Regions from separate parts of the Peribacillus sp. NPDC097895 genome, predicted to be linked through region 1. Evidence: predicted binding sites of a transcription regulator. Region 1 holds the regulator's gene; the other holds the start of a gene.

The links. Region 1 encodes NrdR, which represses ribonucleotide reductase genes. Its sites were predicted from a motif close to AACACNATATATNGTGTT; they were not measured.
Region 2: ACQKMH_RS04675 (vitamin B12-dependent ribonucleotide reductase) is a predicted target of NrdR. The motif match lies at 5,962-5,979, and genes of this name have one in related genera.

Annotation. Positions count from the first base shown of each region.
Region 1 is NZ_JBNNSH010000001.1:616,545-633,291, reverse strand. Features, by position in the region: gene ACQKMH_RS02970 (M42 family metallopeptidase) at 1-98, opposite strand, end outside; gene ACQKMH_RS02965 (dUTP diphosphatase) at 163-651, opposite strand; gene ACQKMH_RS02960 (sigma-w pathway protein ysdB) at 762-1,142, shown strand; gene ACQKMH_RS02955 (TVP38/TMEM64 family protein) at 1,196-1,765, opposite strand; gene ACQKMH_RS02950 (DUF1294 domain-containing protein) at 1,829-2,101, opposite strand; gene rplT (50S ribosomal protein L20) at 2,171-2,530, opposite strand; gene rpmI (50S ribosomal protein L35) at 2,566-2,766, opposite strand; gene infC (translation initiation factor IF-3) at 2,801-3,301, opposite strand; ribosomal protein L20 leader region at 3,400-3,536, opposite strand; gene ACQKMH_RS02930 (N-acetyltransferase family protein) at 3,664-4,086, opposite strand; gene ACQKMH_RS02925 (hypothetical protein) at 4,190-4,360, opposite strand; gene thrS (threonine--tRNA ligase) at 4,465-6,396, opposite strand; gene ytxC (sporulation protein YtxC) at 6,814-7,650, opposite strand; gene dnaI (primosomal protein DnaI) at 7,774-8,712, opposite strand; gene ACQKMH_RS02905 (replication initiation and membrane attachment family protein) at 8,699-10,111, opposite strand; gene nrdR (transcriptional regulator NrdR) at 10,176-10,637, opposite strand; gene speD (adenosylmethionine decarboxylase) at 10,903-11,283, opposite strand; gene ACQKMH_RS02890 (glyceraldehyde-3-phosphate dehydrogenase) at 11,641-12,678, opposite strand; gene coaE (dephospho-CoA kinase) at 12,838-13,437, opposite strand; gene ytaF (sporulation membrane protein YtaF) at 13,459-14,094, opposite strand; gene mutM (DNA-formamidopyrimidine glycosylase) at 14,168-15,001, opposite strand; gene polA (DNA polymerase I) at 15,021-16,747, opposite strand, start outside.
Region 2 is NZ_JBNNSH010000001.1:970,126-986,872, reverse strand. Features, by position in the region: gene ACQKMH_RS04700 (DUF1385 domain-containing protein) at 1-253, shown strand, start outside; gene ACQKMH_RS04695 (SA1362 family protein) at 390-764, shown strand; gene ACQKMH_RS04690 (patatin-like phospholipase family protein) at 785-1,666, opposite strand; gene splB (spore photoproduct lyase) at 1,750-2,775, opposite strand; gene ACQKMH_RS04680 (hypothetical protein) at 2,912-3,097, shown strand; gene ACQKMH_RS04675 (vitamin B12-dependent ribonucleotide reductase) at 3,241-5,811, opposite strand; gene ACQKMH_RS04670 (lipoate--protein ligase family protein) at 6,203-7,039, opposite strand; gene ACQKMH_RS04665 (rhodanese-like domain-containing protein) at 7,254-7,637, shown strand; gene gcvPB (aminomethyl-transferring glycine dehydrogenase subunit GcvPB) at 7,789-9,246, opposite strand; gene gcvPA (aminomethyl-transferring glycine dehydrogenase subunit GcvPA) at 9,239-10,585, opposite strand; gene gcvT (glycine cleavage system aminomethyltransferase GcvT) at 10,603-11,709, opposite strand; glycine riboswitch at 11,841-11,924, opposite strand; glycine riboswitch at 11,928-12,015, opposite strand; gene ACQKMH_RS04645 (DEAD/DEAH box helicase) at 12,384-14,072, shown strand; gene ACQKMH_RS04640 (YqhG family protein) at 14,050-14,847, shown strand; gene ACQKMH_RS04635 (YqzE family protein) at 15,206-15,391, opposite strand; gene comGG (competence type IV pilus minor pilin ComGG) at 15,519-15,905, opposite strand; gene comGF (competence type IV pilus minor pilin ComGF) at 15,898-16,377, opposite strand; gene ACQKMH_RS04620 (hypothetical protein) at 16,325-16,663, opposite strand; gene comGD (competence type IV pilus minor pilin ComGD) at 16,650-16,747, opposite strand, start outside.

The DNA.
Region 1 (16,747 bases):
TCAGTCATCACTTTTCTAACTTCACTTTCATTTCCTGCAATGCCTTTTGCATCCGTTAAGTCACGAAGCATCCTTAACGTTTCATCTAATTGAGCCATGCGATTTCCTCCCTTTTACTTACATTACAAGGATAATTATACAAAATAAAGGTTATATAAACAATCAGTAGCCTTGCTTTTGCCGTTCGTAGTTCACTTCATTTTTACTTACGTATGCTTTTTCCACATCCTCTGCAGAAAATCCTAGCAACTCACCTAAATGTAAATACTCAGTAAAAACCTTTTGAAATGATGACTCTGTCAATTGTGTGCGAAACTCACTGATGTACCCGTAAATAGCAGTAAATTGAGCCGTCAAATCCACCTGATTACTTTTGAGGGCGGCAGGGACTTCTGGAACAAATCCCCGTTCAATCCCTAGTGACAAAATGAAATGTATCCCATCCACGTATTCAGCCAAAATCGTTTCTTTCTCCGAAGGGCCTTTAAGGCTCCAAAATTTAAAACATCTCGTTTCATTAGCAAGCTCCCCAAGTTCCACTAAAAGAGCAAGTATCTTCCTTTCGATCAAGTTTTCAGCAGCCAAATCATGCTTAGTTTGTATATGCTCATCTAAAGCCGCCTGCATGTCCATCAATTTAACTATGTTCATTTTTCATCACTACTTTCTATCGTCTTCCTTAAATTATATCAAATAAATGAAACTTATTAAAAACCCATACGTAAATGAAGGGAATCACTCTGTTTAAGGGAGGTAGCTCCATGGTATTGATCATCCGGTTCATTATTTTGGCTCTCATCATCTTCTTAATATATACGGTCATCAAATACCTATTAAATCCGAAAAGAAAATTAGAGCTGGCACATGAACAGAAAAAGTTCTTTCTGCTGGACGATACAGCGAATATACGCAAGAATTTTTTATTGACGTACAATGGGGTGATGTTTGAAGGGGAAAAGTATTTAGGGACGACGGAACGCTCCTTCGAGGTCATCTCCATCTTCATATGGCCTAAAAAAGTGGCCGGCTTGAAAGGCTTGAAGCGAAATGACTTTTTAAAAATCGAGGCAGCCATCAAAAAACAATATCCAGATGCCGTTATTGATTGGAAAAGCCCGGTTAAGGAATTTTTGGAAGAATGAAAAACATTGGACATTATGAAGGGCCTTGAGAGAAATGAACTCAAGGCCCTAATTTAATCATGTGATCGAAAAAATTCCTTCCACGGAACGACCGTCTGCTTCTCTCTCAATAAATATAGCAAAACGGTTAATGATAATAAAATAATGACAATCAGAGTTGGACTAAAATCTGCAATATAGTGGCCAAAAACCGTGTATACGAAGGCTACAGGGATATTAGTCATGAAGGATAAATAAAAATAATTTTTCAATCCCTTATTGGATTCCAATAAGCAAAGCGATAATAGGTAAAAGTGGATGAACGGTATTAGCCTCAGGACTGCAATTTGCCGGCTGTTTAATTTTCGGTTTCCAAACAGCTTATTCTTAAGCCGCAGTAACTTATCCTTTGTTTTTGGAAATTTGCCTATCACGAAATAAAAGACCATACTGGACAAGGTCAAACCGATTATCGAATAGATGGTTCCAAAAGCTGCCCCGAATAAAATGCCGCCAGACATGCAAACCACAATGACAGGAATGAATAAAAATTGCCGTAATAAATGAAACGTGATAAAAATCAAAGGTGCAAACACGCTGCCGGATTGAACGTAGCTCATCACAAGTGTCAGTTTATCATTCATGCTCTCCCTCCAGCTACTCTTTGCTGCTTCTACAAGCATATACATTATACCGGCTTCATATGACTATTGAATGAATATCTTGATGAATAAGCCTAATTGAATCACCATCAATATAGGCAGCCCCCACTTAAAAGCGGCATGTTTCGTCTTATGGCGGAAATGTTTCATCCCTAAAAAGGCCCCTGTCCCTCCGCCTATGACTGCCCAAAACCAAAGTGTCTTTTCACTGATCCGGTACTCCCGATTCCGCGCCTTCCTTTTGTCGGCCCCCATTATGGCAAACCCGATGATGTTTGTGAAGATCATATAAGCAACAACGATCCATACACCTTGCATCCTCATACCCTCCTTTAAATATGTAAAAAGCCACCCTCTTGAAAAGAGAGTGGCTGATATCAGTCAGACTTATTTGTCTAATTGTTGTTTAGCAGCAGTTGCTAATTGAGCAAAAGCTTGTTCGTCAGCAACAGCAAGATCTGCAAGCATTTTGCGGTTCACTTCGATACCAGCAAGCTTTAGACCATGCATTAAACGGCTATAAGAAAGACCGTTGATGCGTGCTGCAGCGTTGATACGAGTGATCCAAAGTTTGCGGAAATCACGTTTTTTCTGACGACGGTCACGGAAAGCATAGTTTCCTGACTTCATTACTTGTTGGTTAGCTACTTTGAAAAGAATATGTTTCGCGCCATAGTAACCTTTAGCTAATTTTATTACCTTTTTACGACGTTTGCGAGTAACAGTACCGCCTTTTACACGTGGCATGTTATTTCCCTCCTATTTAACTCGATAAATCGAACTTATTTAATGTTGTCTAACATATGACGAATACGTTTGAAGTCACCTTTGCTTACAAGGCTAGCTTTGCGAAGCTTACGCTTTTGCTTAGTAGATTTGTTAGCAAATAAATGGCTTGTGTAAGCGTTCGAACGCTTAAGTTTGCCGGATCCAGTCTTTTTGAAACGTTTAGCAGATCCGCGGTGAGTTTTCATTTTAGGCATAAGGTATTCCTCCTCATTACAAATTACTTTACAATTACTTTTCGTTTTTCGGTGCTAAGATAATGAACATGCTGCGCCCGTCCATTTTTGGGTGTTGCTCGATTGTAGCCACTTCTTTACATGCTTCAGAAAAACGAACGAGTACACGTTGACCAATTTCCTTATGCGTAATGGCACGTCCTTTGAATCGGATAGAAGCTTTTACTTTATCGCCTTTTTCAAGGAATTTAATACCGTTGCGAAGCTTCGTATTGAAATCATGTTCTTCAATCGTCGGGCTCAAACGAACCTCTTTCAGACTGATGACTTTTTGATTTTTACGTGCTTCCTTGTCTTTCTTTTGCTGCTCGAAGCGGTGTTTTCCGTAGTCCATGATCCGGGCTACCGGAGGCTTTGCATTTGCAGCAACTAAAACTAGATCAAGATTTACACGAGCGGCAATTTCCAATGCTTCGAATTTCGTTTTAATTCCAAGTTGTTCTCCGTTTTGGTCAATAAGACGAACTTCACGGGCTCGGATGCCCTCGTTTACCATCGCGTCTTTACTAATAGTTAGCCACCTCCAAAGATATTGGCGAATACGAATATTTGAATCAATTCGGTCACGCTCACAACTCGCTTACAGGATATAATCATAATAAAAAAGTGTGGATGCATGCTGCACCCACACTGATAGACTCATTCAGAAAGATCCAAATAATCAAATCATGACCTGTTAACTGCATTGCTTGCGTCAACCAGGTGAGAAGCGGGTGCTTCTTCTTTTCCTCAAACACGTATTCAATTCACTTTAGAAATATATCATAAACACTGATGACTTGTCAAATGCTAAATTTATTCGTTTTTCACAACAAAATTAATATTATCAGACATTCTGTATTTTGACAATACGTTTTTTTAAAGTAATTTTGACAAAAAATATTCATCATGATACTTCCCATCAAAAAACAGAGACTCCCGCTTTATTCCTTCTTGTTCAAAGCCCATCTTTCGATATAAGGATAGCGCAGGGGCGTTGTTTGCAATCACGGACAATTCCAGGCGCCGTATCTCGTTTGTCCGTGCACGCTTCTCCATTTTCTGAAATAACTTCGTACCGATGCCCTTTCCTCTGTCCTGTTCATTGATGCCGATGACGATTTTGGCTGAATGCCTCATTCGGCTCATTTGATTGCCCAATAAGATTAGGTAACCCTTCAACTCATGGCCGCTAGTAGCAACGAGGAAAACGGAAGGGGGATTTTTTTCGATTTGCTCCATTTGTTTCCCGTCTCTTTTCTTTCCCCAGGTTGAACAGCATAAACCCGGAGTCTTAAACATGATTGAATAGAGCTGCCAATTTACTTGCATCTTGCTTTGAAGCCTTACGAATTTCCACTTCTCCCCATCCCCCCCTTCGCCATATTGAAGCAATTCTCCATTGTTAAGAATTGTCTTTGGCCTTTTTCTTTTTCTCAATGGTATCCCAAGAAAAAAGGACTATCCAAAAAAACAGGACCGGGACAATCGCATATTGTCGATACTCATCCATTAGCAATAAGATGAGGATGGCAAGGAATGTTGGCCCGAATAGATAAGAAAACTTCTTCTTCATGCTGACCCTCCTTTTCATTGTTGTACATTCATTCACATGTTGATTTCATTTTATCATGTCTTAATTAAAAGAGGGACACAACGATATGTGCCCCTCTTTTGCTATTAGCGGCTTACTTCCGCTTTAATCGCTGAAACAAAATCTTCAAAAGCGATCGTTTCCGATTTTTGTTCACCATATTTACGTACGTTCACACTGCCTTCGTTAACTTCATTGTCACCAACAACCAGCATGTATGGAATTTTTTGCATTTGCGCTTCACGGATTTTATAACCAATTTTCTCGTCACGTGTATCCAAATCGACGCGAATGCCTTGCGCTTTAAGCTTTTCTTGCACTTCTTTCGCATAATCCAAGTGTACTCCCGGTGAGACAGGGATCACTTGTGCTTGGATAGGTGCAAGCCACGTCGGGAATGCCCCCTTGTATTCTTCGATCAAGTATGCGACGAAACGTTCCATTGTGGAAACGACTCCGCGGTGGATGACAACCGGACGGTGTTGCTTGCCGTCTTCACCAACATAATTAAGATCAAAGCGTTCAGGAAGCAAGAAATCAAGCTGAACAGTGGAAAGCGTTTCGTCTTTGCCTAAAGCCGTACGCACTTGAACGTCAAGCTTTGGACCGTAGAATGCAGCTTCACCTTCTGCTTCAAAATAATCCAGACCAAGCTCATCCATTGCTTCTTTTAACATGCTTTGTGCTTTTTCCCACATGGCATCATCATCGAAATATTTTTCAGTATCTTGCGGATCACGATAAGACAGACGGAATGAATAATCATTAATATCGAAATCTTTATATACTTCCAGAACCAAGTTCACAACACGCTTAAACTCTTCTTTAATTTGATCTGGACGAACGAATATGTGAGCATCATTCAATGTCATCCCACGTACACGCTGAAGGCCGGACAGGGCACCTGACATTTCATAGCGGTGCATCAAGCCAAGTTCGGCAATCCGGATCGGCAGCTCGCGGTAGCTGTGGATACTGTTTTTATATACCATCATGTGATGCGGACAGTTCATCGGACGCAATACAAGCTGTTCGTTTTCCATTTCCATGACTGGGAACATGTCGTCCTGGTAGTGATCCCAGTGTCCGGATGTTTTATAAAGGTCCACGCTTCCCATCACAGGTGTGTAGACATGGTCATAGCCCAGACGTTCTTCCTTATCAACGATATACCGTTCGATAGTCCGGCGAATGGTCGCGCCTTTTGGTAACCACATCGGCAACCCTTGACCCACTTTTTGTGCGCTCATGAACAAGTTCAATTCTTTACCGATTTTACGGTGGTCACGTTCCTTGGCTTCTTCTAGGAAACGCAGGTGTTCGGCTAAATCTTCTTTTTTATAGAAAGCCGTTCCGTAGATACGCTGAAGCATTTTGTTTTTGCTATCGCCTCTCCAATATGCACCTGCGATGCTCAAAAGCTTGAATTCTTTGATTTTCCCAGTTGATGGAACGTGAATGCCACGACAAAGGTCAAAGAATTCGCCTTGCTCATAAAGCGTTACTTGCTGATCGGCAGGAATCGCATCGATCAACTCGAGTTTATACTCGTCGCCTATTTCTTTAAAACGAGATATGGCTTCATCACGACTGACTTCAATGCGGGCAATTTCCAAGTTTTCGTTGACGATTTTCTTCATTTCCTTTTCAATCAATGGAAGGTCTTCGGGAGTCAATGATTCCTCTAGGTCTATATCGTAGTAAAAACCGCCTTCGATGACTGGACCAACACCGAATTTTGCGTTTTTGTACAAGCGTTTGATGGCTTGTGCCATTAAGTGGGCTGTACTGTGACGTAACACTTCAAGTGCATCCGCAGCATCCTGTGTAACGATTTCTATAGAACCGTCTTCTTCAATCGGGCGTTTCAAATCATATAGTTCACCATTGAATTTTCCGGCAATGGATTTTTTTCTTAAACCAGGACTGATGGATGCAGCGATGTCTTCAGTTGTTGTGCCTTTAGCAAACTCCTTAACCGCTCCGTCAGGAAAAGATATTTTCAGTAATTCAGACATTCAATTCCACTCCCTCTTATTGATAAAAAATATTCTTACAGGTATCCGATTCCATTACAACACAAAAAGCCCGCCCCTGTATAAAAACAGGGACGAGCTTAGTCATAAATGTCATTAACCCGCGGTTCCACCCTCGTTCCATCTTGCTTTTCACGGCAAAATGGCACTTGTAACTTGGTAACGGCAGCTTCCCGTCAGCTCATATTCGCAAATTGATTGCTTTCCGAGCCGAAGTTTAAAGGTGGTAAGTGCTCCATGCGAATAGGAAGCTTTCAGCCTGATGGCTCCCCTCTCTGATAAACGGCAACTAGAATACCCTTGTCCTCATCATAACTTTTTGTTTTTTAATAGTATGTAGGAAATTATAATTTGTTATACGGTGAAAATCAAGGTTAATTTTCTCTTTTCCAAAAAAGTTCATTCGAATGACTTTGAGAATGACGAAAGCGGCAGGACGGTTGCCCGCTCTTCGAAAATTCTTGAGATGGTTTGAATCAGTCCCTCTTCCTTGTCGTCTGTATAGATACACAAGTTTTCAGGAGCAATCGATAGCAGCGGGGCAAGTATCACTGTATCGAGAAAAAGTGAACTTTTGGCAAGAAGCCTCCTATCGATCAAACTATTAATTTTTGGTCGGTCAAGTTTGCTGTATTCCTGATCATAGAATTGAAAACCGTCGCAGTTGACAAGGTGAAGCTTCCTTAATTTCGACTCCTGCCCATGAAGACAATCACGGAGAGTAGCTATGAAATTTTGATAGTCCTGCTCCAACTTATATTCATCGATGGCCTTAACAACATACTTTTCCAAGGAATGCTGGAATGACTTTAAACGGAAGGTCGTAAAAGAATCGAATGAAAAAGATACCTGTCCCTCCAAAATGCTTTGAAGGCCGACCTCAATCGAGCGTTTCTCCGTACTGAATGTCTTCTCCTCATTCTTGGCCCTTTCCCCTTCAATGATTGATGAAGCAATCTCAAGGATGGCTTCAATTTCTTCCCGTTCTCTATAGAAAAATTTACCGACTATTATTTGTTCAAGAATAGGAAGCGTCTTTTCTTCCAATAAGAATGAATGAAAGGCATCACGAAGCAGGATTAGCCATTTATCACCTGAAGACTTCGTCATATCCATATGCATACCTTGTTGCGGAAGAAATTGAATGTATGGTCGAAATTCTGCCCCTAGTGGATGGACAGAAACGAAATTCAGTAATTTCAAAGCCTCAGAATCATTTTGAAACAAAATTTGCACTACGACATCCCCCCTTCCCCCTTGCTTCTTTTTTCATGTATATGGGGATGCGGACGTGTTTAGAAGTAGGATGGGCCTTGTATTAAGAAAAAAGTGATCTCTATATAAGAGATCACTTTTTTTTTACCTTCTCCGGTTCACTCCATCCAGCTTGACCGGCTCCGCTAAATATTGAATTCTTTCCAATACCCTGGCAGCCTTCACTTCTTCCTTTTCACCACGCTGCGAAAAAGTAAGGTGATTCTCCAGACCATTCATGTCAAAGTTAGAAGTGAAAAACGTCGGCAGGTTTTCCAGCATCCTGAATTGTAAAATCGGACCAAAAACCTCATCGCGCCCCCAGCTCGTCATCGACTCTGCCCCAATATCATCCAACATGAGGACAGGTGCCGTTTTCACCATTTCAATTTTTTCATTGACCGTATTATCACCTATCGATCCCTTAAGTTCCCTTAGGTAGTCAGGTACGTAGACAATAAGAGAGGAAATTTGCCTTTCAGCAAGTTCATTGGCAATAGCACCTAATAAATACGTTTTTCCAACTCCGAACTTCCCATATATATATAAGCCTTTTTGCCTTTTGCCTGGCTCATACTCCATGATGAACGACATCGCCTTACTCAATACACCCAAGCGTTTGTTTTCATCATCCGTTTGTGAAAAATCCTCGATCGTCGCCTTTAAAATATCCTTCGGCACGTATAGGCTGCGGATCAGTTTTTCCCGTTTCCGCTTTTCATCCTCTGCCAATTTCCGCGGACAGATTTCATAATTCAGATTCAGGGCTTTCCCCTGAACGACCAATTTTGGATAATAACCATGCATCATATTGATGCATCCATCCAGGCTTGGACATTTATCACACTTATTGCTTTGTGAAGTGAATTCATAAAGTTTTCCTAAGTTTTTATCGATCATTTCCTTCGTGACAGTCGAACTGTTGGCATTTAAAAACAACCGCACCTGTTCGTCCTCAAAAATCTCCTGTTTTAGCTTTTCATAACGCTCTTGAAATTGGTTTGTATTAGCCAATTTATTAAGGGATCTATTAATCTTTTCCATCGTTCATTTCACCTCCTGCTTTCCACTGCTTCCATTTCTCCTCGAGCTCACGTTTCTGGGCATTCAATTCAGGCTGATCCGCATTCTGCTCCTGTTGTTCTTCTTCCTTTTTCTCAAGCCACTCCGGAACCACTTCTTCCCGAATCGCCTTTTTTCGGCCGCCCTTTGCAACATTCCTGCTTCCTTGAGCCCAGTCTTGATATTTCCTGTGTTCATTTTTAGCTAGTTCCATCGCTTCGATGACGGTGGAAACCTTCAGCCGTGCCCAATGGCCTGCCAGCTTTTCCACATAGCCCTTCGTGAATTTCATATCCGTTTTGAGCATGACATATTCAATTAAGACATTGACGACACCTGGATTCAGCTTTTGATTGATCATCACGCCTTCCACCACTTTCAAATCACCGCTTGATGGTTCTGCACCGCCTGACAATTGCATCAGCCGCTCCCGTGGAGAAATCGTCTCCAAATGACGGATCAGCTCTTGTTCCTGCGTTTTCGGTTCTTCTTTTTGTGTCCGTTCACGAATCGGCTGCACACGATTGACAAGGGAGGGCATATCGGCCTGCCTTTCGATTTGATACCAATCCCTTGCTGCCTTTCTGAGGTTCTCCTCATCGATCTCATCATCCAATGAAACGGCATCCATTACTAGTTTTTGCATTTCAAGCGGATCAATGCCATATAAAAAGGCAAGTTTGGCAATCGTACTTTTTATTTTCGGTGTAAAGGCCTTTTTCGGTACGATTGAGGATTTCATCCCGGCAAATAAAAGTTCAAAATCAAATAAGCTGTCAAATCCCGATGGCTCGACTCCATCCGTCCGCTCAATGAATTGCTGTTTTGGCATCGGTTTCCATTCATTTTTTGCTTCATCCGTTACATATAATGAGTCCAAATGATCTGAGGAAAATACCTCCACAAAAGATTTAGTCACACTCTCATATTGATCCGGTTCAATATGATCATCACAAAAGAATCTCTTTAACCGGTTGAATTGTGCTTTACCAATCTTTTTGTATAAGTAGATATTCAGCATTCCATCCGTGAAAAACTGCTGGGGGGACAACGGCGGGTTCAACTCATAGATAAATTCCTTCGTATCATTTTTCGATTTCTTGTATACATTCAACAAACCGATTCCCTCAAGTAAAAGGCGTGCTTCGTAAATATCACCTAGCTTAAGGCCGATGGTATTCATTAATTGATAATGTGAGGAGGTTTCCGACCATAGCCTGTTTTCCTCCAACTCACTCCATAACGTCATGTATAGACTAATACAGATAGGTCCAATAAGAGGTTGATATAGTCGGGTCAGTATTTTCCGATCATAATCATGAAGCAGCCCCGCAGATGAGACCATGTATGAATCCGCTGGGAGCAATTCTTGCCAATGCATTGACATCTCCATTCAAACCTTTCAAAAGATGTAGTGAAAAAAGAGCCAAAGTAAATCTTCAGCTCTACTTTCTTTCTTTATTTATTAAATCTTTCAATTCATCGATAAAGACATTAATATCTTTGAATTGACGATAGACGGATGCGAATCTAACATAGGCAACCTCATCGACTTCTGCCAGCTTGTCCATCACCATTTCGCCGACATTGTCGCTTTTCACTTCCGCTATGCCCTGGTTGCGCAGTTCTTTTTCTACATAACTGGTAATTTGCTCTAGTTCTTTCAAGGGAACCGGACGTTTTTCACAAGCCCTGATTAAGCCACGCAGGATTTTATCACGACTGAACTCTTCCCGTGTCCCGCCTTTTTTCACTACAATGAGCGGTGTTTCCTCCACCTTTTCGAATGTCGTGAATCGAAAACCACATGCCTCACATTCACGGCGTCGTCGAATCGATTTACTTTCATCGACTGGCCTGGAATCGAGCACTCTTGTTCCATTATATTGACATGATGGGCATTTCATCATTATCAGCTCCGTATTTTATGTAGGACTCCCCTATCTAAATGTTCCCCAAGGAATTACTTTTCTATCTTAATCTTATATTAAAAGGAACGGCCAGTACAAGTAAAAAGTGTAACTTCCAGCAGCAAGCACTTTTGATCAACCATTTGAAGTCCGTCATCAAAGTCTTGTGCTCTTTTGGCACGTACCATTAATATTAAGCAGGTTGCCGATTCATGGCATTAAAAAAGAGATGCACCCATGGCATCTCTGTGTATACGTTTTTTTATAGGGCACTTATATTGGCTTTTTTCATTTGTACAGGACCTAATCCACGTGGCAACTCCATGTTTTCACGAGTTTGCGCATTCAAAGCATCTGCAATATAATCTGCTGCAATATTCGGATCCAAGTTACCGCAAGTATAGACATCAATGCTGGCATAGCCGTGTTCTGGAAAACTGTGAATCGTTAAATGTGATTCAGAAATGATGACAACCCCACTAACTCCTTGTGGAGCAAACTTGTGAAAGGCAACTTCGCGTACCTCTGCACCTGATTTCAAAGCAGCATCAACAAAAATCTTTTCAATCAAATCGATATTGTTCAGTTTTTCAAAGTCACAACCCCAAAGTTCAGAAATGACATGTCTACCCATTGTTTCCATAGTGTAAGCTGTTTCCATATTAAGCTTCCCCCTTACCATGATTTAAAAATAAGTTCTGATAACTACCACGGGGGAAAGTTAGTCCAAAGAGGTCCTAACCCTTTAAGTAGCCATCATGCAAACCGCTTTTGAAGAAGTTCACGATTCATAGTATATATGGTTTGAATTTTTTTTGCAACTCCAAATTGAATTTTTAGAAAGATAAACTTTATATGTAATAGGGATATAGCGAAGGTTCCAATGTAGAACTAATTCTGTTTTCGTGTTTATTCAGCGCCTAAAGCAGCCAGGAATTAAATGATCACTGAATTAAAAATAGCCCGCTAAAAAAAACTTAGCAGGCTCGTTTTTTATTCATTATTTTACTGATAACTCTACTTCGGAAGTTTTTTTCAACTCGGACGCAACTAATTTCACAAGGTCCACTACCCGGTTGGAGTAACCCCACTCATTATCATACCAAGCCAAGACTTTCACTTTTCTGTCACCAATCATCATCGTCGTTAAACCATCGATGATGGCAGAGTGAGGATTCGTTTTGAAATCACTGGAAACTAAAGGTTCCATCGTGAATTCCATGATTCCTTTTAGTTCATTTTCTGAAGCGTCGATGAACGCTTGGTTCACTTCTTCAATCGTTACATCCTGGTTTAAATCCACAACAAGATCGACTAAAGATACGTTAGGTGTCGGTACGCGTAACGCCATTCCGTGAAGCTTGCCTTTTAATTGAGGCAACACCAAGGAGATGGCTTTTGCAGCTCCTGTAGTCGTAGGAATGATGCTTTCCGCAGCGGCACGGGCACGTCTTAAGTCTTTGTGCGGGTTATCGATATTATTTTGATCATTTGTATAAGAATGGATCGTTGTCATTAAACCGTTGTTTATGCCGAATTTTTCATCAAGGACTTTTGCAACAGGTCCAAGACAGTTAGTTGTACATGATGCATTGGATATGACAAAATGCTTGTCAATTTCCAGCACTTCCTGATTGACGCCCATTACAATGGTAACGTCTTCATTTTTACCCGGTGCTGATAATATCACCCTTTTTGCCCCTGCTTCTAAATGAAGAGCCGCTTTAGAACGATCATTGAATTTTCCAGTAGCTTCAATTACAATATCTATGTTCATCTCTTTCCAAGGCAATTGCTTTGGATCGCGGTTATTTATTAGTTGTACTCGGCGGCCATTCACTACTAGTGAATCATCTTCCGCTATAATGATACCGTCGAATTTACCATGTATCGTATCATACTTTAGTAAGTGGGCTAAAGTTTCAGCAGGATAGCTTGCATTAATGGCAACAATGTCCAAACTCTCATCTAATATGGCCTTTCGGAAAACCATTCTTCCAATTCTCCCAAATCCGTTAATCGCTATTCTTGAATTCATTGTTCGGACCCTCCTGAAAATATTAATGTTATACTTATTACCTCTCATATGCAATTAGTATAACATAATTCAATTGAATTGTGCTAATAAAAATGCGGATTACACTTATTTTTTCAACATAAAAGGAAGAAACCTGGAGGTTTCTTCCTTTTATGACACCTATATGACATGCCAATCGCTAAGTATGGCCTTCACCTGCTTCTTCGTTTCGGTAAGGTCCCCGTTATTATCGATGACGGCATCCGCCAAAGCCTTTTTATCAGCCAAGGGCATCTGCGAATGAATTCTGGCGAGAGCATCCGTCTCCGATAGACCATTCCTGTTCATCAAGCGTTCCAATTGAACTCGCTCATCTACATATATCAGAAGCGTTTTTTCCACCATGTATGTTAGCTTACTTTCGAATAGGAGCGGAATATCCATGAATACCGTTTCTTCACCTGCCGCAAGCGCCGCTTCCGTTTTGAGAAGCATCCACTTTCTGACGGCTGGATGCACGATGCCATTCAAAAGCAATCTTTTTTCCTGATCATGAAAGATTATCGCCCCTAACTTCACGCGATCGATACTCCCATCCGTCAATAAAATATCTTCTCCAAACGTTTTCACCACTTGATGATACGCTTCTTCACCTGGCTCAACGACAGCACGGGAAGCCAGATCTGCATCTACGATCGTGAATCCGAGTTCCTGTAAATAGAGGCTGACACTGCTTTTCCCGCTGGCGATGCCCCCAGTGATTCCGATGATTTGTCCCATAAGCTCCCCCTTTTAAATCATTTAACATAACTTGAATAAGCCGATAAAAATTAATAGCACACCTGGAAGAAAGGTCAAATGCTGGACAACTTTATTATTTGAAAGCAATTTCCCGCTTTGGAGTCCGCTCCATATGAAGATTGAACTCATAACAGCGATGCATCCAGCGAGGATGATTGGCGATATTCCGATCATGGCCGCTCCAACCCCGGCCCCGAACGCATCCAGCGATAGTGCAAACCCAAGCACAAGCGCTTCAACCCCAGTGATCGTACCTGATTTATCAAAATCGGCATTCAATGGTTTTTGCAAAATATTGATGACTACCCCAAGTGATTTTATTTCAAAATTAAAGATGATTTTTTCATGATATCTATCTTCATTCAGTTCTTTGTCAGGCTTAAAATACTGGTATACCATCCAGGCACCAAGAATAATGAGAATGATGCCCCCCGTTTTTTCAGCCGCCCCGATAGATATGAGCTGACTGATGAATTGTCCGATGACCATCGCTATGCCCAAACTCAATGCAGAACAAAAAGAGATGACCGCTATTGACTTTAAGGGGATTTTCATCTTCCGCATACCAAATGTTAAACCTACTCCAAATCCGTCAATACTAACTGCAAAAGCAAGAAAAATAATTTGTAGCCACATCGGAATATTGCTCCTTCCATCTCGTGCTACCCTAGTATATGGAAGGAGCCCATCCGATGTGTTTGAAAAAACATTAGCTCATGTAAGGCTGGCATAATGGGCAAATATGTGTGCCGCGTCCTGCAACAACTAGCTTTTCCAGTGGTGTTCCGCATGTTTTGCAGTTCTCGCCTTTTCGTCCATAAACATTCAGTTCTAACTGAAACATGCCGATCTGTCCTTGAGAATTGACGTATGAACGAATCGTACTTCCTCCTTTTTCAACCGCTTCACCTAATGTTGCAATGATTTCTGCATGCAACTTTTTGATTTCTTCCATTGAGAGTGAAGAAGCTATCCTTTCCGGATGGATACCAGCACGGAACAACGACTCGTCCACATATATATTTCCAATTCCAACGACAACCGTTTGATCAAGGAGAACTGGCTTGATTTTTCTGTTGGTTCTTGCCAATTTCGCACTGAGCCCCTCGACTGTAAAATCTTCTGATAGCGGTTCAGGCCCTAAATGCAGCAACGGCAGCCTCTCAAATTCTTCCCCTTTAGCAAATAGGTGCATCGTACCGAATTTCCGAACATCGCGGTATCGAAGTTCACTGCCATCCGTGAAAGTGAAAATCACATGGGTATGCTTATCATACGGCTCTTCTTTTGGATGTACCCCGTATTTTCCCTCCATCCTTAAATGCGAAACCATCGAATAATCATCCAATGTGAAAATGAGGAACTTGCCCCGACGCCCTATACTCTGAATCGTCTGCCCTCTTAGAGCATCCTGGAACTGTTCGACAGGCTCAGGGGCTTTAATGATTTTTGGCCAGAAGACGGACACTTCCTTGATCTCTTTTCCGATTACTAGCTGCTCTAATGTTCTTCTGACTGTTTCCACTTCTGGAAGTTCTGGCATTACAATCACCTATCTTTTATTATTTGGCATCAAACCATGTTGGCCCGAAGGCATAATCCACTTTAAGGGGCACGTTCAATCCAATGGCATTTTCCATTTCCTCCGGGACGATCACTTTAAGTATTTCAAGTTCCTCGGGAGGAGTTTCAAAAATCAATTCATCATGCACTTGAAGAAGCATCCTAGTTTTCAGCCCCTCTTTTTTCAGGCGCTTATTCATATTTATCATGGCAAGCTTGATGATATCCGCGGCACTCCCTTGAATTGGCGTGTTCATCGCTGTCCTTTCGGCAAAGCTCCTGATGTTAAAATTCCGGCTTGTGATCTCAGGTATATAGCGACGTCTTTGCATTAATGTCGTGCTGTATCCTTTTTGACGGGCTTCATGTATGCTGTCTTCCATATATTCCTGGACACCAGGAAAACTCCTTAAATACTTCTCGATGAACTCTCCAGCTTCTTTCCTCGTGATGCCAAGACTTTGCGATAGCCCATAGTCACTTATGCCATAAACGATTCCAAAGTTGACCGCCTTAGCTTGGCGCCTCATGTTCGAAGTGACTTCTTCTGCGGGTACATGGAACACATCCATCGCTGTTCTTGTATGAATGTCCATACCAGCCTGGAACGCTTCAACCAATCCGGCATCATTGGCGATATGCGCCAGCACCCGCAACTCGATTTGCGAATAGTCAGCAGCAAAAATGATCCAATCCTTTTCGGAAGGAATGAAGGCCTGCCTGATTTTTCTGCCCTCTTCAAGTCTGATCGGGATATTTTGCAGATTGGGATCTGTTGAACTTAACCGACCGGTCTGGGTCAATGCTTGATTGAAACGGGTGTGCACCTTCTCCGTTTTGCCATTGACCACTTTGAGCAAGCCTTCGATATAGGTGGATTGCAACTTTCCAAGCTGGCGGTACAGTAATATTTCCTTAACGATATCATGCTGGCTCTCCAGTTTTTCCAGCACATCAGCTGATGTGGAATAACCTGTTTTAGTTTTCTTCATGACCGGGAGCTCCAATTTTTCAAATAGGATGGCCCCAAGTTGTTTAGGTGAATTGATATTGAAAGCCTCTCCGGCCAAATCAAAAATTCTTCCTTCAATGGTTCTTAAGCGAATGGCTAATTCCTGCCCCATGTTTTTCAGCCGGCCAATATCCACCTTTATGCCCTGCCATTCCATATTTGCAAGGATGATTGACAAAGGCAGCTCCAGATCCGTTAATAAATCATATTGCTCAAACTCATGAAGCTTATCAACCATCGGCTCTTTCAAAGAAAGAATCGCCTTCGCTTTTCTGGCGATATGCTCCCTTAATTCTGCTTCCTCAGGTAACTTGCGTTTTGCGCCTTTCCCATAAAAAGCATCATCGGTTTCTAGACGGATAGCACCTTGAGTTTTCGTGATTTCCGCCACTTCATCCACTGATTCTGCTGGATCCAGAATATACGATGCCAAAAACACATCAAAATCGATGCCTTTTATTTCTACTCCTCGATGGCGGAGTGCCACAACCGTACGCTTCGCATCGAAAACCGTTTTCTTTTTTGTTTCATCTTCTGCCCAGGATTTAAATGCCTCGGAACTCAAAGCATTTTCTCCATGAAAGTAAAAATGACCATGTTCATTACTGATGGAAATCCCAATAATGTCTGCACGATGATAATTATCTTCTAAGATTTCAACATATAGAGCACTTTCATCCGCAAACATTTCTGCTGTCATTTCAGCCGTGTGGA
Region 2 (16,747 bases), 350 kb from region 1:
GCTCCGTGTCGTGGATCGTGTTTTGCTTATCCCCGTGGTTCTTGGCATAGCCTTCGAGGTATTGCAGTTGACCAACAAAGTAAGAGATACACCTGTTCTGCGTTACCTTGGCTATCCTGGCCTTTGGCTTCAGTTATTGACAACCAAAGCTCCTTCCGACGATCAAGTCGAAGTCGCATTGGCATCCTTCACCGAATTGTTAAGGATGGAAAAAAATACCGAAAAAGGTTTGGAATCGGATGTAATTGTGTAAAACATCATACACATTCTGTTTATGAAAAAGCATATACTACCTAAAGGAAAGATCTTCGTTTTTTTCAAAAATTTCACTTGAAGAATGTTTAAAATAAGCAAAAAATGCTTATGATGCTCTTAAGGAGGTGTCTTTGTTGAAACGTTTCATATCTTTCATGATATACGGAATCATCGCCCTCGGAGTCCTCGGACTAATGAGCCGACTATTTAATGACCCGATTGGCTTTTTTAGAAACATTCTCATAATAGCCATTGTCGCAGGGATTATTTATATGATTTATACCGGATTAACAAAGGGGAAACCAGTAAAAAAAGAGCAGCAAGCATTCCGAAAGGCTGCCCGCCAATCGAAAAAAAGGCTAAAAAGCCGAACTTCGAAAAAGGATAATGTGGCTAGCTTCTCAGCAGCAAAAACATCAAAAAAATTTAAAGTAAGAAGGAAAAGCGATAGTCACTTAACTGTCATCGAAGGGAAAAAGAATAAAAAGAAAAATCGGGCTTCTTTTTAAGAGCCCGATTTTCTTTTTATTCAATATGTCCAATACTTTAGGAATTCTTTCGTACGCTCTCTGCCCCGATTCATCAATTCACCCTTTTTTTCATCATTCAGATTGAAATCCAATGCTGAAATTCCTTTCATCGGGATAAACACAATATTCTGTACGTGTTTCTTGGAAATATACCGTGCATCATGGGCGTCTTTCATCGTCTTGAATAGAGCGGAGAACAATTCAAGCGCATTATCAACCTCGTGAGGTTTCCATATCTCATCGACACTAAGGCGCAGCCCAATGACTGGCCGTTCCTTTCTTACATGATCTGAATTGAATAACCACATTGGAAAATTACTTAATACACCGCCATCAACGAAAAGGAATGTGCTTTTCCCAACATCAAGCTTTACGGGCTCAAAGAAATAGGGAATGCTGCAACTCATCCTTACTGCCTTGGCGACTGGAAACGTGATCGGATCAATTCCATAGTTCGGTAAATCATCAGGAAGTACCACCAATTTACCATTCGTAATATCAGAGGTTATGATACGGAGGGAATTCGGTCGGATATCCTTAAAAGTAACTACATTCCTTTCGGAAAGCTTGCTGGCAATCCATGCTTCCAAAGCGTCCCCTTTATAAAGGCCTAGTTTCCAGTATACAAGGAGCCATTTGGCAAGCGGGATAGGTAAAAGACCACGCCTTTTATCCAACAAGCTGCTTAAATCTATATCAAAAAAAAGCTCTTCCATTTCTTTTCCCGTGTATCCAGCGGCTACGAAAGCGGCAATGATGGATCCTGCACTTGTACCCGCTGTCCTATGGAATACAAAACCCTGTTCCTCTAATTCCTGCAGGGCCCCCACTAAACCATAGGCTTTAATCCCGCCTCCGGAAAAAACGCCGTCAATAATCATAGCTGCCCTCCCCTAATCCGGTCTTTACATTTCTAAGCAGGATTAGAGCGATTTATGACAGTTTTATATAGAAATTCCCTTCATCAGGTAAAATACTGAATATCCGCTTTAGGGAAAAATTCCGCTATATACCCTCGAATGGTCGTTTCCAGTTCTGCGGCTTCTTCGGTTTGATAAACATATTTACCAATTCCATATCTGCCCCATTTATATTTACGCTTCGTTTCATCCAGTTCCAATTTTGTTTTCGGGTAGTTTTTTTGAATCACTTTTTTTGCTGGACCAGTGAACCGATGCTGGATTAGTTCAAAAGTCAAATCCGGAATATCCACCCCTTTTAATGCATCACTTAACCGTTCGAATAATTCATGGTAGCCTTCCTTCCATTCTTCATGACGATAAATTGGAGCTACGATAAAACCTAAGGGATATCCGGCGCCTGCCACTTTGCGCGCAGCTTCCATTCTTTCCTCAAAGCTCGAAGTGCCGGGCTCGAAATTCTTTATCACGTAACGTGAATTTATACTGAACCGAAATCTTGTTTTTCCATTATGCTTTGCATCCAAAAGGTGATCAACATGATGAAATTTCGTTACGAACCTGAGAACTCCATATTCACTTTTCCCAAAATATTCGATTGCTCTTTTTAATGAATGTGTCAAATGGTCAATTCCAACGATATCGGATGTACAGGCTGCTTCAAAACGGGTAATTTCAGGCTTTCTCTCATTAATATATTTTTCGGCTGCCTCGAAAATCTCATCAAGATTCACATATGTCCTAATATATGGTTTCGATCCGAGTGTTGTCTGTAAATAACAATAGTGACAATGCCCCATACAACCAGTAGCAAGCGGGATGGCATATTCAGCAGAGGGCTTGGATGAATCGAATTTCAATGTTTTTCTGATCCCGACCACAAGCGTCGACTTGGCGACACGATATTTTTGTAAATCATTTTCTCCAGGAAGATCCCTAATTTGATTATGTGATGTGGTCTCACGGATTTCAATATTCATATCCTCGAATTTCTTTTTCAATTCCCGGCCAAGTGGGTAATCCAGTGCCCTAGGCTCGATATATACTAACTGTGGGATAAATGGCTTCATTACCTTCTCCATTCTTTTGTGGATTTGTCATATTTTCAATCAAACTAGACAATCTAATTAATAAGGATAGTTTTTCTTTATTCTGTTATCCTCATGATTGTTTTTAATTGGTAAAATCAAATGAAGGAGTTGCAAAATGGCTAATAAACAAGAATTCTTGACAAATGGAATAGGAAAACAAGTGATGACTGTCCAAACAGATAATAAATATCCAAATCCCAGGAATATCCCTGGAGACTCTGTCGATAAATTTTCCGTATTGAAAGATGGGAACCAATACCTAGCCGAAAAGGAAATAGCCCAGCAAAATGAAAATGGTTGAATAATGCAAAGAGAGGACCGAATCCTTGGATTCGGTCCTCTCTTCTTTATCTATACTTTTTGTCTTGCTTGAACTTTTGATTTTTTATAAAACCCCGTTAAGATTAACTTTCCAGCGCACTTAACGACCTTCGTTCTTTCAGTTTACAGCCCGCATTTTAATTGTGCTCCACAATTCGTGCAAGTGTTGCATCCGCCCATTTCCTGTACTTCACCTTTACGGCAGACTGGACAAGTGTTGCCTACTTCCGACCCAATTGTAACATTCGTCGAACGCAGTTCATTTATCGTATCGACCAATACGACTTTTTTCTTAACTTCCACATCATTCAATTCGTCCATTTCAAGCTGCTCGTCCATTTGGTTTTCTTCCGCTTTGAGCGTAAGAACCTGACTGTCACGGCTGCCATCCACATACACCGTACCACCTTTTGCTCCGCCCTTATATAGACGTTCATATACTTTTTCAACTTGTTCAACAGTATATCCTTTAGGAGCATTGACCGTTTTACTGATCGAGCTGTCAATCCAGCGTTGAATGATGCACTGAACATCAGCATGTGCTTCAGGAGCTAATTCCATTGCGGAAATGAACCATTTTGGAAGCTCTTCTGTATCCGCTTCTGGGTGACGGTCCAAATATTCCTGTACAATGTCAGCCTTAACTTCAATGAATTTACCAAGTCGTCCGCTACGGAAATACGTGAAGGAGAAATATGGCTCAAGTCCTGTTGATACCCCAACCATCGTTCCTGTGCTTCCTGTAGGAGCAACAGTCAATAAATGAGAGTTGCGGATTCCGTGTGCAGCAACACTTTCCCTGATATCTTCCGGCATTTTTTCCATAAACCCTGTTTGTGTGAAGCGTGTTCTAAGCTCATCGGTTTCTTTATCCGTTGACCCGATCAGGAACGGGAAACTGCCTTTTTCTTTAGCAAGTTCCACGGAAGCCCTGTAAGCTGTAGTCGCAATCGTTTCAAACACCTTGTCAACCAGGATATTTCCTTCTTCAGATCCGTATTCCGTTTCACAGTAAATTAACAGGTCATGCAGACCCATTACACCAAGTCCAACCCGGCGCTCGCCGAGAGCCTGTTTTTTGTTTTCATCCAAGAAGTAAGGAGTTGCGTCAATGACATTGTCCTGCATACGCACACCGACTTCAACGGTAACTTTAAGCTTTTCGAAATCAACCGTTTTGTTGTCTTTATCAGCCATTTCCGCTAAATTGACAGCAGCAAGGTTACATACTGAATATGGAGCCAATGGCTGTTCACCACATGGGTTCGTAGCTACGACCTGTTGACCATATGCTTTAGCGTTAGTCATTTCATTAGCATTATCGATAAAGAAAATACCAGGTTCTGCAGAGTATGTCGCACAAATGTTTATTAAGTTCCAAAGCTCTTTAGCTCGGATTTTACGGTAAACACGAACTTTGTGACCCATTTTCTCCCATTCACGAACATCACCGACTTTATGCCATTCTTCATTATAAGTAGCCATTTCTTCGGCATTATAGCTTTCAACATCAGGAAAACGCAATTCATATTCTGCATCTTGTTCTGCTGCTTCCATAAATTCCTTGGTCAAGCAAATCGAGATGTTGGCACCTGTAAGAAAATCTGAATTATGGACACTGTACGTTCCGCCAGTACGTACCTTTTCCTCTGCATCCTTAATGATTTTCTCGCTAAATCCACCTAGACCGGGAATCTCTTTATAATTGATGATTCCTTGGTACATAGCAGATTCCTGTTCGGTATGCGGCGTGAACTTCAATTTATCCATCGCATATTTCTTGATGGCTTCATCTTTAGTGTTTTCCACTAGGTAACGCAGGATTCGGGGATTTTGCATTTTTGAAATGATGAATTCTGCAATATCCGGATGCCAATCAGCAAGCATGATCATTTGCGCACCGCGTCTGCTTCCGCCCTGTTCAACAAGATGCGTCAATTTCGCAATATCATCAAGCCATGACACTGAACCCGAGGATTTTCCATTAACCCCTTTTGCCAGCGTGTTTCTTGGACGCAGTGTCGATCCGTTCGTACCCACTCCGCCGCCGCGGCTCATGATTTCCATCACTTGTTTTCTATGTTCGGAAATCCCTTCACGTGAATCCGGTACGAATGGCATCACATAGCAGTTGAAATAAGTAACATCCGTATTGGAACCTGCCCCATATAATACGCGTCCTGCCGGGACAAAATTAAGGTTCTTTAATTCTTCATAGAATTTATTGAACCATTCCGTTCTTTTTTCTTCCGTGGTTTCAACTGAAGCCAAACCCGTTGCATTACGTTTCGCAATTTGTTCATAGTATATTTCAAGCGGCTTTTCGATAATATCCAACGGGCGGTTTATAATCCCCGTCTTCACTTCTTCCGGATTATCCAATACACCACGGAATTCATCATCCACCAATACCTTGGCTTTTTTCGTTTCCCAATCTATTTCAACGATGTGACCGAGACCCCGTGCCGGGAATTTCGGATCTTCCTTAATCGTCAACACGACGAAATCTCCTGCCGAGAGCGTGACTTTTTCAGTATCCTTAAAAGAATAGCGGTCAAGCATGACTAGACGGGACACTCCCTTATGCGTCATTTTCATATCAGCCGTTACAGGGTGCACCTGGGGAAATAAAGAAATATCCTTATTCAACCTTTCTAGATCAACCTTTAAAGCTTCTTTTATTACAACCGACATAATTCCCTCTCCTTTATATGTTTCAAGATCCGTTCTTGCCGCCGCAAAAATCTATATGTAGCCTTACATGTCCGTTTCGCTTAACAAGTACCCTAAATTTATCATAGCGAAACTCAAAAATCAACATATAGTGTCACTTTAAATATTTCAACCACTATATATTGTGTTTGTTTTGAATAACTTTTAATTTTGTCAAACGATAAATCAATTAATATAGTTAGCAAAAGGGAGGAAAATGTCGATTTACAATAATTTTTCATCAGATTTCAACTAATTTGGACCTTGCTTTTTCCCCATCCCTTTTAGGGCTTATCCCTGCAAGGAATAGCTAATTTGGTCAAACAAATCTGAAAAAACTTTTTTATTTTCCATTCTAATCACTCTGCTTTTTCTATCTCATGAAATTCCATTCATCGCTTTCATATTTGCTTTCTGCAATGGCTTTCACTTCCAACAATTGCTGTTCAGTGAGGACATATGGCTCTAAATCAATCGATAGTCCATCGGCAAAACCTTTTTCAAAAGCATCTTTCGCTTCCGGGATGGAAATCTTTCTACCGGCAATGTCATTTATCGCCACAGCTTTGTTCCTTAAGTTTTTTTGCATTCTTTCTTTAACCCTGTCATTCGAGAATTTAAATACGCTAAATAGCTTTTCCTCATCAAGATCAAGTAAAATGGCCCCGTGCTGAAGGATGACTCCCTTTTGCCTGGTTTGCGCACTGCCAGCCACCTTTCTACCCTCAACGACCAATTCATACCAGCTTGGAGCGTCAAAGCAGACGGATGATTTCGGTGCTTTTAAAGCCGCTTTCTCCTGCTCGGTTCGAGGCACGGCAAAATAAGCATCCAATCCAAGGTTCCTGAACCCCATTAATATTCCTTCCGATATGACCCGATATGCCTCAGTAACGGTAGTTGGCATTCCCGGATATGATTCTGGAACGATTACGCTATAAGTCAATTCATGTTCGTGCAGTACTGCTCGTCCTCCTGTTGGCCTGCGAACAAAACCAAGGCCCTGCCTTTTGACCTCTTCCAAATCAATTTCCGCTTCTGCCTTTTGAAAATAACCAATCGACAATGTCGCTGGATCCCAACCGTAAAAGCGTATGATTGGCGGAATTTCCCCTTTGCTTTGCCAATTTAAAAGGGCCTCGTCCAGCGCCATATTAAAAGCCGGTGAACAATACCCAGAATCTATAAATCCCCATTTTACTTTTGTCATCCTTACCCCTCATTTCAAATAGACTGTTTTTCGATAAGTCCGTTATTCCCCAAAAAAACTCACATGTAGTAGTTTAACAGACTTTAACACTCTAAAAAAGAAAGTGCTATTAAGTCGATAGAGAATTTGATGAAAATTCTTTTTGATTATTAAGTAAAGCAATTATATAATAAGTATTGTCTGTATTCGTTAAGGTAGAAGGGAGTTTTTATGTTTGGAACTATTATATACACTGCTCATCGTCGTAGGAGCGGTTATTGTGTATTCACTTTTTAATTGGTACCGCCAGCGTAAAATCGTTAAAACATTAACACAGGACGAATTTATCGCTAACTACAGAAAAGTGCAACTAATCGATGTGCGGGAACCGAATGATTTTGATAATGGTCATATCTTAGGCGCAAGAAACATCCCTATGACGCAAATGAAAACCCGCTTGGTCGAAATCAGGCCGGACAAGCCTGTATACTTGTACGCTCAAAGCGAAATCATCAGCGGAAGAGCTGCAGCCATGCTATACAAAAAGGGCTACAGGGAACTATTTCATCTAAAGGGCGGTTTCAAAATGTGGACCGGGAAAATCAAAGCAAAGAAATAAGACCCCATCTTTGCATGGGCTCTTTTAAATTAAAATGCCTTCATGTAAAAATGAAAGTTAGCTCATCGACTTTGATGAATTCTTTCACAAAATACATAACATGAAAAAATCCCGCCGGCAGGCAGGGATTTTTTTCATGTTAGCTATCAGGTTAGACTTGATAACGCAGAACCGGTTTTCTTGCTGCTAGAGTTTCATCAAGCCGCTTTATAACAGTTGTATGTGGAGCTTCCTGAACAACTTCCGGAGTTTCCTCCACTTCTTTGGCTATCTGGATCATTGCATCGACGAACGCGTCAAGTGTTTCTTTTGACTCCGTTTCAGTCGGTTCTATCATCATTCCTTCTTCCACGTTCAACGGGAAGTAAATGGTTGGCGGATGATAACCAAAATCAAGCAGCCTTTTGGCTATGTCGAGAGTCCTAACGCCCAATTTCTTTTGGCGACGTCCGCTTAATACGAATTCATGCTTACAATGGCGATTATATGGTAAGTCAAAAAATGGTTCTAACCTTCGCATCATATAATTTGCATTGATGACCGCATTCTCGGTGACGGCTTTAAGACCATCAGGACCCATTGAACGAATATACGTATATGCCCTTACATTTATTCCAAAATTTCCATAATAAGGTTTTACCCTGCCGATGGATTGCGGGCGATCATAATCCAGAACAAATTGCTCATCTTGTTTGACCACCTGCGGTTTAGGCAAGAAGGGAATCAAATCCGACTTTACGCCAACAGGACCAGAACCCGGTCCGCCGCCGCCATGCGGGCCTGTGAACGTTTTATGGAGATTTAAGTGAACCACATCAAAGCCCATGTCACCCGGGCGGGCTTTCGATAGAACTGCATTCAGATTGGCTCCGTCATAATAAAGCTTCCCACCAGCATCATGGACAAGTTGTGCCATTTCCAAAATGTTTTCTTCAAACAATCCCAGCGTATTTGGATTCGTCAGCATCAATGCCGCCGTATCCGATCCAACCACACGCTTTAAATCATCAAGGTCGACTAATCCATTTTCATCGGATTTCACTGTTATCGTTTCAAGTCCGGCAACAGTGGCAGAAGCTGGATTCGTACCGTGTGCAGAATCAGGTACAATCACTTTCGTCCGTCCTGTATCGCCATTCGCCTCGTGAAAAGCACGAATCATCATTAGCCCTGTCCATTCACCATGTGCACCTGCTGCAGGCTGCAGCGTCACTTGATCCATCCCTGTGATTTCCGTTAAATGTTCCTGCAAATCAAACAAAAGCTCCAAAGCTCCCTGAACAGTAGTCGGATCCTGATATGGATGGATGTGGGCAAAACCGTTAAAACGGGCCACATTTTCATTTATTTTCGGATTATATTTCATCGTGCATGAACCAAGCGGATAAAAACCCGAATCCACCCCATGATTACGTTTGGAGAGTGCCGTATAATGGCGCATGATATCCAGTTCAGACACCTCAGGAAGCTCTGCCTCTTCATTACGGATGTAGTCGGCAGGAAGAATTTCTTCGAGCGGAATAGTTGCCACATCCATTTCTGGCAGACTGTATCCGATTCGGCCGGATGTACTGATTTCAAAAATGAGTGATTGATCTTGATTATTCATGTTGATCCCCCAATTCCTGCGCAAGTGCATCAATTTCTTCTTTTGTTCTAAGTTCCGTTACTGCGACAAGCATATGGTCTTTCAGCTCTGGATAAACGGTCCCTAAATCAAAGCCGCCAATCATTCCTTTTTCAAATAGGTTTTTATTGATTTCTGAAAACGAAGAAGGAAGTTTAATCACAAATTCATTAAACGATGGACCATCGAACTTCAGTTCTATCCCTTTTTCCCTAATAGCTTTTTTTGCATAATGTGCTTTTTGAATATTTTGCACGGCCATTTCTTTGACTCCCTTTTTCCCAAGCGCGGTCATCGCAACAGAAGCTGCCAAGGCATTCAAAGCTTGGTTGGAGCAAATATTGGACGTGGCCTTATCACGGCGAATATGCTGTTCACGTGCTTGGAGCGTCAGCACAAATCCCCTTTTTCCATCTTCATCCACCGTTTGACCGACTAGACGGCCCGGCACTTTGCGAACAAGTTTATTCGTGACTGCAAAATATCCACAATGGGGGCCACCAAAAGCAGCTGGAATGCCGAATGGCTGGGCATCTCCCGTTACGATATCTGCGCCGAGTGAACCTGGTGGTGTCAAGGCTCCTAGTGCAAGCGGATTACTGGAAACGATAAACATGGACTTAACGCCATGAATGATTTCTTCCATTTCTTTCAATGGTTCGATGCGTCCAAAAAAGTTCGGATATTGCACAATCACTCCCGCAACGTCCTCATTGGCCAATTCCCTTAAAGCAGCCATATCCGTCACACCGTCTTTATAAGGAATTTCGATCACTTCCACGCGTTGGCCTTTTGCATAGGTCTTCACAACTTCCCTTGATTCAGGGTGTACTGCTCCTGAAATGAGGATCTTTTTACGGCGTGTATGGCCTGAAGCTAGCATGGCTGCTTCAGCTAGCGCCGTTCCTCCGTCATACATGGAGGAATTGGCTACATCCATTCCCGTCAATTCACAGATCATCGTTTGATATTCAAAGATGGCCTGAAGCTCCCCCTGTGAAATTTCAGGCTGATAGGGTGTATAAGCCGTATAAAATTCAGAACGTGATAGAACATGATCGACGATGACTGGTGCATAATGGTCATACACACCCGCGCCAAGGAATGATGCATAGTTTTTTAGATCCGCATTCTTGGCAGCAAGCTTCGATAATTCTTTCATTAGTCCAGGCTCTGATTTAGCTTGTTTGATGTCATATTCTCTTTGAAAGCGAACACTTTCAGGGATATCATTGAAAAGGTCTTCAACAGTAGGTACCCCTATCACTTCCAGCATTTCTTTTTTATCTTGCTCTGTCATGGGTAAATAACGATGTTTCATCTAATGACCATTCCCCTCTATTTACGTGGTTTTTTATAAAAAGGTGTTTGTATGATAACGGCTTTCAATCGTTTGGAACGGATTTCCACTTCGACTTCGGCATCCAATACCGAAAATTCTTTATCGATAAGTACCAATCCAACATTTTTCTTCAATGTTGGAGATTGGGTACCAGTGGTGACCTCGCCAATGACTTTGTCTCCGCTGTAAACCTTATAACCATGACGAGGAATGCCACGGTCAATCATTTCAATTCCTACAAGCTTGCGAGGAGCCCCGTTCTCCTTTTGCTCAGCAAGAACGGCTTTTCCGAAAAAGTCAGGTTCCTTATCCACTTTAACCGCAAAGCCAATCCCGGCCTCAATTGGGGTGATGTCCGCTGAAAGCTCCTGCCCATAAAGCGCCAGTTTTGCTTCAAAACGCAGGGTATCACGGGCACCTAAACCTATCGGCTGTATCCCTTCTTCCTTGCCAGCATCAAGAATTGCCTTCCAAAGATCCGGGCCATTTTCACTGCGGCTATATATCTCAAAACCATCTTCACCCGTATATCCAGTACGGGATACCATTGTGGAGATACCATTTATCATGACATTTTCCTTGAACTTGAAAAATCCAATTTCACTTAAGGCAGTATTTTCTGATAGTTTTTGCAATATCTTCTCTGCAGATGGTCCTTGAAGTGCTAGCTGTGTATAGTCACTAGATACATTCGTAATTTGGACATCTTCAGAAAGATTAGCTTGCAGCCAATTGAAATCTTTTTCTGTATTCGCTGCATTGACTACTAGCAAGTAATCATCCTCAGCCCTTTTATAAACGATGAGATCATCTACCGTGCCTCCGTTTTCATAACACATAGCCGTATATTGGGCACCACCCTGTTGCAGCTTTGATACATCATTGGTCATCATCTTCTGTAAAAAAGAAAGGCTTCCAGGACCCTTAACATCCACTTCCCCCATATGGGAAACATCGAATAAACCCGCTTTGGTACGTACGGCTTCATGTTCATCCTTGATACCCGAAAATTGGACAGGAAGTTCCCAGCCGCCAAAATCAATCGTTTTCCCTCCGCATTCACGATAAACCTCAAATAGTGGTGTTCTTTTTAAATTGGTCAAAAAATGACCCCCCTCGGATTTTTTATAATTAAATCGGCTTCAAAAAGCTTCTTGTCATACCCATCAGAAATCCTGAGTCATGATGTAAAAAAAGCACAAAAAAGGACAGAGAAAGCCCGTTTGAGCTTTTTCTCTGTCCTGAAACCTGAAAGTTTACCTATATAATAGGTTTTCCCCTTTGGTGGCCATCCCAATACGGGCGGCGCTCTCCAGAGTTGCGTCCAATAAGAGTTCTTTTGCCTGAGAGATTCACTGCTAAGTTTGCTCCTTCGGCGCTACATCCGTAGTCTCTCCCCTTATCTTCACCCGCATATAAAATGTCTACCAATGAAAGCAAGTGAACCACTCCCAACCATTAGTAAAGCATCGGAAGCATTTAAAGACCCCACACTCCAAAAACTTTCCGGAACCAATTGAATGATCTCCTTCAGTTATCATGGATAAAGCAGGAGCCTATTGCCCATACTAAGGGCACGTAAACTGAAAAATCGATATAAAATAATTCATTTTCAGCGTTTGGAAATTGGAATTTTCTAAATATACTTATATCCTACCCTAAGAAACTTATCTCTGCAATATCTTTTGGAGATAAATATTTTTCTTACTTTATATATGAAACGTTCGGATTTTGACCTTATATTAAGGAATTTATGATTTAAGAGGGAGTTATTTCTATGAAAATCAATATATCCTTCAATTCTGAATGGAATGACGAGTTTTTACAAAAGATCGAGAATGATGGTCCATGGGGAAATTGGGAGCTGTATAAGCTTGCTGTTCAAATGGAGGAAAATCTCATCATCCCTGATTTTGAAGGTTTACAGGCGCCCAAGCACCTTCCGCAATTAACCCCGCTTCCCCACCAATTGGAAGCAGCAAAACAAGTAGTGGAAAAGATGAATGGCAAGGCCATATTAGCCGATGAGGTAGGGCTCGGAAAAACAATCGAGGCTGGCTTGATCCTAAAAGAGTATATGATTAGAGGCCTTGTAAAAAAAGTATTGATTCTTGTACCGGCTTCCCTTGTGACACAATGGGCTTTTGAATTGAATACCAAGTTTCATATTCCAGCAGTCGTTCAGCGAAAAAGTTATGTTTGGGACTCCTGCGATGTGGTCATTTCATCCATAGATACAGCGAAACGCGCTCCACATCGTGATATCATTTTCAATCAGGAATATGACTTCATCATTATTGACGAAGCTCACAAACTTAAAAATAATAAGACGAAGAATTATGAATTCGTCCAAAATCTGAAAAAGAAATTTTGTTTACTCCTGACAGCAACTCCGATTCAAAATAAAGTAGAGGAAATTTTTCACCTTGTTTCGTTATTGAAACCAGGACACTTGGGAAATGCTTCACTCTTTTCAGAAAAATATAAAGGGAAAGGAAGGAACATAATTGAAGATGAACACCTAAAGGAACTGGTCAACACTGTAATGATTCGAAATCGGCGGGCTGATACTGGTATTGAATGGACGAAAAGGCATGTGGAAACGATCAACATTGAATTTTCCCCAACTGAACAGGCCTTGTACGACGCCGTTTCCCAATTCAAGCCGATTTCAGATGGATCAAAAGGTAGCGCCTTTTCGGCTCTCACCCTCCAAAGGGAAGCATGCAGCAGCAGAGAGGCAGTTTTTTATACATTAAAGAATATGAAAGCTAAATACGAACAACCCTCGCCTGACTTTTTGGCCAAGCTTGATGATTTATTTACTAAAGTGAATGAAACGGTTCAGAATTCCAAGGCTGAAAAAGCCTTGGAACTGATCAAGAAAATTGATGACAAAGTGATTATCTTTACCGAATATCGGGCCACTCAGCTATATCTTCAATGGTACCTACAACAGAATGGAATTTCTTCAGTTCCTTTCCGAGGCGGTTTTAAGCGTGGAAAGAAAGACTGGATGCGAGAATTATTCCAAAAGAATATACAGGTACTAATTGCTACAGAAGCTGGCGGGGAAGGAATAAATCTTCAGTTTTGTCATCACTTGATTAATTTTGACCTGCCATGGAACCCCATGAGACTTGAGCAAAGAATTGGCCGGATTCATCGGCTTGGTCAGGAAGAAGATGTGATGATTTATAACTTTGCCACGAAAAATACAGTTGAAGAACATATTCTAAAGTTACTTTACGAAAAAATTAATTTATTTGAAAAAGTAATTGGTGAATTGGATGATATTCTAACCAAACTGGATATTAGCAACATTGAAGAATATTTAATTGATGTGGTCGGTGAATCCAAGACAGAGGGCGAAATGAAAATCAAGATGGATAATTTTTCGTCGTTAATTCAATTCGCTCAATCGATGAAAGAAGGTGAGATTCATGCAGCAACAGGAAATTCATGAATTTTTAATAACATACTTTAATGCCAATGATTGTGAAATACTAGAAAATACATCAGCCCACCTAACAGTTCAATTGACGATTGAAATGGATAAAGAATTAATGAATCGTCCCTTTTATTGGCACTATCTAGAAAAAACAGGTGGCATTCCGAATCCGGCCAAGATTACTTTCATTACCGATCCAGAACATGCTCCACCAGATTTGAAGGGAGAAATGATTCATTTTGGATCTCCTCGCCTACATCAGATCATTCAATCAACAAAAAAGCTTGCAGGGTATACTCGGCTTTTTGAGAATACCGCTCCATCAAAAGGTGGGAATAATCCATTGTACCCCTGGCTAACCATGAATGTGAAGATATCTTATCAATGCGATCGTAAAAAAGATACCTTTATGTCGATCGGATTGAATTTAATCTCAGGCGAGATCATGGAAGGTTTTCACCATCGGGTTTTACCGGTTAAGGTCACCCCCAAAATACCGGATTACTCCTATACACTTTCACCGCTAATCATGCCAAAGAGTGGATTGGCAAGACTGGATACATACATCAGAAGAAGTTTCGAAGGGGATGACCATTCTTGGGCGGAAGAAGCCATATTGCGCTGGCAGAATGACTTGAATTTATTGGAGCATTTTTACAAAGATATGGATGAGAAAAGTGACAGCTATTATACCGAAAAAGAAGCATTAAAAGCGCAATATGAACCGAACATTAGAATCTCCATCATTAACGGAGGATTATTTTACCTTTCAGATAGAGCGTTGGGATAGGTAAACGTTGCTTAATAAAAAAACAGATGTCCTAGGATTGGGACATCTGTTGGCAAAAGGGGATTCAGAATGGTCTCATCCGGAACCATGATTTAAATAGGGCTAGGGGATATTTTATGGTTTTTACTGATTTGTGAAATGCTTATTGGATTGAAGAAATTTGCGACACGCCTTTCGAATAACTGGCTAGCCAAGACCCCGCAGACGCTTACGGCGAGGAGGCTTGGCAGAAAGTCGGCGGAAAGGGAGCGAATTTCTGAAAACAACTGGAACGTTTTTTAATGAAAAAAACTGTAGGCAAACTCGCTTTCTTCGAATTTGTCTACAGTCTGATTTCTCCTAAGATCGGACATTTAATTTATTTTTTTATATTATTCCTTACGAACATCGACAAAGCGAAAGGGACAATGCCAAACCAATGGGATATACCATGATTTTTATCCTCTTTTCTATGACGGCGCTTTTCTTTACGTTCTTTTCTAGTCAGATTGAAATATTCGACAAACTGTTGAGTCAGATATTTAATATAAGCATTAGTAGACATATAACATCACCCTATGAAAAGTATGCCCGGTTTACGCCACTTTTATTCCTCATGTGTTCCATAAACACATCCCTCACCCTTCAGGAGCTTTTAAAATGATCAACTAAGACTTCGTTGACCTAGAACATCACACAGCCTGTTTTTCTATCCATTCTGTCACTCTCCCCACTTCTATATCGTACTGAATGATGACCCTGCCCACTCGGTCATTTTTAGTTGTGGAAGTAAATTCAATATAAACATAAGGACTATCCTGTTTCGTCAAGGAATACCGCACCACACCATTTGGGTATGAAATCTCCCCTTGAGTGATCTTGGGGATTTCTCCTGCCCACTCTGCTGTCACATCCTTAACGGCAAGATGGACAAGATGATCTGCCACCAACGATTCTTCCACTTCTTTATAAAATTTTTTATCGATGATAAATTGATCGATCATTAATATCGTGAACATGATAAAAACACTCGCTACAATCATGACCATCGGGAAAACGACTCCTTTTTGATTATTCATCGACTTTCTTCTCATTTCTAAGGAAAGGGTGAAATCTTCGACTAAAAGTAGTCCCTGCTTTATCCGTTATATGGATAACAATGAAATTGCCATCCTTTTTTACCTCGAATTCCAAAATATTTTGCAAGATGACTTCATGTCCCATACCATTCACACGTCTGCGGACCATATCTTCATATTGCTCAATGGATGATAATTGTTCGCCCGATAGCAAATACAATTTATTTCCCATTACATCCTGAACTTTAGAACTCCTGACTTCCTGCTGCATTTGCATGGTAAAGACCTCCCACTCTTTAGGATTCAATTTGTCGTTGGCCACCATCTGGGTGTGAATGATTGAAAAAAGCTGTAAGACAAATAGAGATGTCGTCATTAAAATCATTAAAGAAAAAAGCATTTCGATCATCGTAAAGCCATCATTTTTTCGCAGCATCACAAATGGATTCACTTTTACCTGATGCATCTTCATAACGTACACACCCTTCAATCATTCCCGGTAATTCCCCTTTGTCCTTCCAAATCAATTCATACGATCTTTTTTGGATAATGATTTCCTGTTCAAGTGCTTGTATCTCCCCATCCACAAATGCCGTCAATCTTTCATATAGTAAATGGTGGGCTTCTGTCCTTATGACAACATTTTTCCGAAGTATCATTAACTCCTCAAGAATCGGTAAAATGGAAAGGATCAAGAATATACAAACAGAAAAGGCAGCTATCAGCTCAAGGTAGACATATCCCTTACAATTTCTCAATCCTGAACCTCCCCTTACCGATATTGAGCACAAATTTGTAATTTCCTTTTGACGTGTCAATCGTCAGCGTTCCGGCTTTTGAAG